Regions from separate parts of the Sporacetigenium sp. TC11 genome, predicted to be linked through region 1. Evidence: riboswitches for the same ligand, from Rfam matches in the RefSeq annotation. Region 1 holds a riboswitch; the other holds the start of a gene.
The links. A riboswitch is a leader RNA that binds a small molecule or an ion and turns the genes downstream of it on or off. The one in region 1 is predicted to bind lysine.

Region 1 (3,200 bases):
TGCTGTAAGTTTTGAATTTAATTTATCTGCTATCTCTCTTCCTTTTCCTAAAAGTTCTATTGATACATTTTGAACTTTTTTACCTCTTTGCTCTACGAAAACCCAAACACCTTTATATTCTGAAATACTCATATTAAGATCCCCCCTAAGTTATATAATGTATTTTTCCTTTAGTTTTTCAACTATTATTTTTGCTCCCTCTTTTGCATCTACTTCAAATACTTTTCCAGCACTCTTTGCTCCCTTAGTAAATGATTTTTTAACTTTAGTAGGAGAACCTTTAAGACCCATATTTGCCATGTCAACTTCTATATCATTTACAGTCCATATCTCTACTTGCTTTTCTCTATAAGCATCAAATATGCCCCCTACACTCATGTATCTAGGTTCATTCATTTCCTTTAATGTAGTTATAAGACATGGAGTTTTAACCTTTATTTTGTGATATCCATCTTCAAATACTCTTTTTAATATAATATCTTTTTCATATATATCTAAATCCTCAACATAACTTACATGAGGTATTTGTAAATGTTCTGCTATTTGAGGTCCAACTTGTGCTGTATCTCCATCTATTGCCTGTCTTCCAGCTATTATTAAATCGTAATCTAATTTTTTAAGTGCTCCTGCTATTGTACTTGATGTAGCCCATGTATCTGCACCTGCAAATGCTCTATCAGTTAAAAGTATTGCTCTATCTACACCCATTGCAAATGCTTCTCTTAATGCTTCTTCAGCTTGTGGTGGCCCCATTGTAATTACTGTAATATTTGCTCCAATTTCATCTTTTAATCTTAGAGCTGCTTCAAGTCCACTCTTATCATCTGGATTTATAATACTTGGTATCCCATCTCTTATTAATGTTCCTGTTTTAGGATCAAGTCTAACTTCTGTAGTATCTGGTACTTGTTTTATACAAACAACTATATTCATGTTTAATCCCCCCTGTTTATTTAAGTACGTTAGCCGCTATAACCATTCTTTGAACTTCTGAAGTTCCTTCATATATTTCTGTTATCTTTGCATCTCTCATCATTCTCTCTACTGGATATTCTCTTGTATATCCGTATCCACCATGTAACTGTACTGCCTTTGTTGTAACTTCCATTGCTGTTTCTGAAGCATATAATTTTGCCATTGCAGCTTCTTTAGAGAAAGTTACCCCTAGGTCTTTAGTCTTAGCAGCCTTGTAAACAAGCATTCTTGCTGCTTCAGTTTTTGTACTCATATCTGCAACCTGGAATTGCGTATTTTGGAAATATGATATAGGTTTTCCAAATTGTCTTCTTTCTTTTACATAAGAAACAGTTTCATCTATTGCTCCTTGAGCTATACCTAATGCTTGAGCTGCTATTCCTATACGTCCACCGTCTAGTGTTTTCATAGCAATACCAAATCCCTTACCTTCTTTTCCAAGTAAGTTTTCTTTTGGAATTCTACAGTTTTCAAATATAAGTTCACAAGTTGCAGAACCCTTTATTCCAAGTTTGTGCTCTTGTTTTCCTATGCTAAATCCTTCAGTTCCTTTTTCAACTATGAATGCTGATATACCCTTTGTCCCTTTACTTTTATCTGTCATTGCCATAACTATGTAAGTATCTGCATATCCTGCATTAGTTATAAATATCTTAGAACCATTTATTATGTATTCATCTCCATCTAAAACTGCTATAGTTTGTTGACCAGCAGCATCAGTTCCTGCATTAGGTTCAGTTAATCCAAATGCCCCTAATTTTTCTCCCTTTGCTAGCGGAGTTAAATATTTTTGTTTTTGAGCCTCTGTTCCAAATTCATAAATAGGTGCTGCACATAATGAAGTATGAGCAGAAACTATTACCCCAGTAGTTCCACAAACCTTAGATAATTCTTCTACCGCCATAGCATAAGCTAAATTATCTGCACCTTGACCTCCATATTCCTTAGGAAAAGGTATTCCCATAAAGCCATACTTTGCTAATTTTTTAACAGTTTTTATAGGAAATTCTTCCTTTTCATCTACCTCATGGGCAAAAGGCTTTACCTCTTTATCTGCAAATTCCTTATACATTTTTTGGAGCATATTATGCTCTTTTGAAAAACAAAATTCCATTGTTATTCCCCCTTTTTTATTGTCTTCTATTATTAATGTTTATAAATAAAAGGCACTGAAAGATTTTCAGTGCTTTTTTCTACAATAGAAAAAAGCTATAAATGTAATGAAAATCCTTCTTTTCACTACATAAATAGCTCTCCATAATATCTTATGGCAGTTATAGGGCATTTCTGCTCTATACCCAAGAACATACTTAAGAACAAATATATTCTTTCGGCAAAGAAACCATTCGCTTTTAGTATCGGACGTTCTTATCCTTAACATCTAAAAGTTACCCTTTTCCTTGCACCTCTATTTATGCCAATTTTTAATTTTGCCTTTATTTATAATGTTTATAATATTCTTGATTTGATTGTATATCTTTGACTAATTATTGTCAATCCCATTTTTGGCTTTTTATGTAAATTTTTGGAAATCGATTAAAAATTAATTAGCTCGTACTTATACAAATATATATGCATAAAAAAAGCTATTTATGCAATGAAAATTTTTCTTTTCACTACATAAATAGCTCTCCATAACAATCTATGGCAGTTATAGGGCACTTCTGCTCTATACCCAAGAACATACTCAAGAACAAATATATTCTTTCGGCAAAGAAACCATTCACTTTCAGTATCGGATGTTCTTATCCTTAACATCTAAAAGCTACCCTTCCCCCTGCACCTCTATTTATGTTAAAATTTTTACTTTTTTAATCTTGTTTATAACTTTCATACTATTTCTTGTTTTCATTATATATTTTAATCCATATATTGTCAATTGTATTTTTGAATTTTTAATCGAAATTTTCAGAAAATATTTTTAATTATTCAACTTCATTTTCACTTTCTGAATTTTCATTTTCAATTATTTTATTTTCTAAATTCTTTTTTCTGTTATCCAATGGATTTAGGTTTATATGATGAACTCTTTCTTCTTCACCTGGCTTCATTATAACATCTTCCATGCGAATTTTACCATTTGGAGTATGAGCTATAACTTGAGCTTGTCTATAACCCTTATGATAAACCCATGTATAATTGTCGTTTACTAATTCATCTAAGTCTTCAGATGATATTAAAGCTTTTGCTTGAGGCTTACCGTATTTATCTTTTAATATTACTGC
Region 2 (3,200 bases), on a different contig from region 1:
ATCAAATGGAGAGGTAGACCTTGGTTTAATGTACGATGTAGGGAGTCAAAATGATAGTTTGATTACTATTAAGCTATCTGATTTCCCTTTAGCTTTAATATGTTCACCTTTATTAGAGCAAGATAAATTTGATTTTTGCAAACATAACCAAGAAATAAATACAAGTCTTATTGTTAATGAGCCTGAATCTATTTATCGAAAAATAATTGAAAATTATTTTTGTGATAAAAAGATATTCTTAAATAACACAACTGAACTTTGGAGTATTGAAGCAATAAAAAGATGCGTTGCAAGTAATTTAGGAATTTCTTTATTGCCTCGCTTCACAGTAGAAGAAGAACTGAAAAATGGTAAGTTAAAAGAACTGGAGGTAGGCTGCTCTGATACCAAAATCACAGCAATTTACGCTTATCACAAGAATAAATGGATTAGTCCTGCAATGTCGTTGTTTATGCAATTAGTGAGGGAAAACTTTAATATTGATTATAATGATTTACATAACAAAAAAGACCTTCATATATGAGGTCTTTTTATTTAATGTTTTTAGTTGATATGCTTATCTAATTATCTTTTTCTTTTTTGTTTTTCTTATACACGATAGTATCTATTATAATTCCGCCTACACCTACTATAGTCATAACAAGATACATAATGGCTTTATTGGGTGCTCTAAACAAACCATTCAATCCATACGTTATCAGTAATAAATTTACAATCATTTGCATAATAAACATATGCTTAGGGAATTTCTTAATTGTAATCACTCCTTTTAAAGATATTCTTCTTAATTGTATCATCAATTACGAAGCATAACTACTCAATATATTTTATTGATTTGGCTTTGTTAGATAAAATTGCATATAATTGTACATTAATTTAAAAAATTATAAATTATCTTAATTGGAAAATATAGTATAATAGTGATTAGAGATTTTATTATCACTAGTTCTATGAAATAAAGAGGAGGTATATTATGGACAAGCAACAAAAGGTTTTTCAAAAACTTGATGAATTAAACATTACATATGAGGTGACAAACCATCCACCAGTTTACACAATAGAAGAAATGGATGATCTAGGTATTTCAAAACATGGAGATGTATGTAAGAATTTATTTATTAGAGATGCAAAGGGAAAAAGACATTTTCTTGTTGTACTAGATAAAGATAAACAAGCTGATCTAAAAAACATAAGGGAGCAACTTGGTACAACTGGTTTGAGTTTTGCATCTGAAGAGAGGCTATCAAAGTATTTAAATCTAAGTAAAGGTGCTGTAACTCCTTTAGGTGTTGTAAACGATGAAGACCATTTAGTTGAGGTTGTATTTGACAGAGATTTAATAAATAAACAAAAGCTAGGGGTTCATCCTAATGACAATACAGCAACGGTTTGGATATCTTTTGATAACCTTAAGAAACTAGTAGAAAATAATAAAAACACAATTCATTATTTGACTATTTAGTATTGATTGTAATATGGATAATGTTGACAACATATAAATATAGTGTTATGATATTAAAAATCAAAACTTCATAAAAATCCTCATCCTAAAGGGTGGGGTAGAGGCGCGGTTGTTAAGAGTAACTATATCGAGGTTGGAAGCCTATGACATATAGTAAAAGGAGCCACCGCCGAAGCTTCAGATACCAAAGTCTGATTGCTGGGTCTGTATCAAATAGGTGCAGGACTGTCATCATTGTATATGCTCGATACTTTGATGTTGCGCTATCTCACATTGAGCCAGAAGGGAGAGAGGATTGTCTTTAGCTTTGCTATACGTATGTATACACCTGACAAGCCTGTTAGGTGTTTTTATTTTGCAATTTTTTAAATATGGAATATAATGGGAGGAATAATATATGAATAATAATTTAGCACAGCCAACTCAAAATACGGAGTCTGGCTTTAAAAAAGAAATTAGTTTATTTGGTGGGGTAAGTATTTTAGGCGGTATAATGGTAGGCTCTGGAATTTTTTATTTAGGGTCATATGTATTAATGAGAACTGGAATGAGTTTAGGGTTAGCCTTATTAACTTGGGTTTTAGGAGGAGTAATTTCATTATTAGGCGGAATTTGTTATGCAGAACTAGGTGCATCAGATCCTCGTGCTGGAGGACTTACTGTATATTTAAGTAATGCATATTCACCTATAGTTGGTTTTTTAAGTGGATTTAACAACTGGTTAATAGCTGGTCCTGGTTCTATTGCAGCTTTGGCAATTGCACTTCCAAGTGCTTTAACTGCTATACTTCCTATGGGGGAATGGACAGTTAAGTTTGTTGCTATAGCATTGATAATATTACTTACAGTTGTAAATTATTTTGGTGTTAAGTTTGGATCAAAACTTCAAAATATTTCTATGGTTGCAAAATTAATACCTATTGGAATAATAATGGTTTTAGGCCTTGTATTTGGTAAAGTAACACCGGATTTAAGTTTAGCTCCAGTGGCTGGTGACGTAAGCTTTGGCTCAATTATAAGTATGGTGGCATTTGCAGTTGTTGCAAGTTTATGGGCATATGAAGGATGGACTAATTTAAATACTGTAGCTGAAGAGGTAAAAAATCCTAAGAAAAACCTACCTCTTGCAATTATAATATCTATTGTTTCAATAACAGTACTTTATACATTATTTAATTATTCTATATATAGAGTTATACCTTTTGAAGAAATTCAAAGTCTAATAGCAAGTAATGAGTATTATTTAGGAACACATGCAGCACAAAAGTTAATGGGGAATACCGGTAGTATTTTAGTTATAGTAGGTATGGTAATAGCTATGTTTGGTGCTTTAAATGGATGTATACTAGCATTTCCTAGAATGTATTATGCGATGAGTCAAGAAGGTCATTTCTTTGAAAGCTTTAAAACATTACATCCTGTACATAAAGTTCCTCATAATGCTTTAATTGTACAATGTATAATATCTATAGTTTTGGTATTACTAAGAGACTTAAATCAGTTAACTTCTTTAGTTGTATTCTCAGGGATGTTGTTTAACACTTTAGGGGTATATGCTGTTATGGTTTACAGAAAGAAATTCCCAAGTGCAGAAAGACCTTACAAGGTAATTGGATACCCTGTTACAGTAATATTAACAACTATTTTATTCTTAGGATTAATGGTAAATACATTTATTGAAGATCCTCAAACTTCAATTATAGGTTTACTTGTTCCAGCGATAGGTATAATATTTTAT

Region 2: it holds a riboswitch for lysine, as region 1 does, so the genes downstream of both, ACUSRV_RS10690 (APC family permease) here and ACUSRV_RS12150 (acyl-CoA dehydrogenase) in region 1, are expected to answer to the same signal.

The regions. Positions count from the first base shown of each region.
Region 1 covers NZ_JBYVNY010000008.1:79,809-83,008, forward strand. Annotated here, with positions in the region: gene ACUSRV_RS12140 (electron transfer flavoprotein subunit alpha/FixB family protein) at 1-132, opposite strand, end outside; gene ACUSRV_RS12145 (electron transfer flavoprotein subunit beta) at 151-933, opposite strand; gene ACUSRV_RS12150 (acyl-CoA dehydrogenase) at 950-2,089, opposite strand; lysine riboswitch at 2,216-2,394, opposite strand; lysine riboswitch at 2,593-2,771, opposite strand; gene ACUSRV_RS12155 (hypothetical protein) at 2,901-3,200, opposite strand, start outside.
Region 2 covers NZ_JBYVNY010000006.1:148,810-152,009, forward strand. Annotated here, with positions in the region: gene ACUSRV_RS10680 (LysR family transcriptional regulator) at 1-523, shown strand, start outside; gene ACUSRV_RS10685 (prolyl-tRNA synthetase associated domain-containing protein) at 974-1,462, shown strand; lysine riboswitch at 1,553-1,736, shown strand; gene ACUSRV_RS10690 (APC family permease) at 1,860-3,200, shown strand, end outside.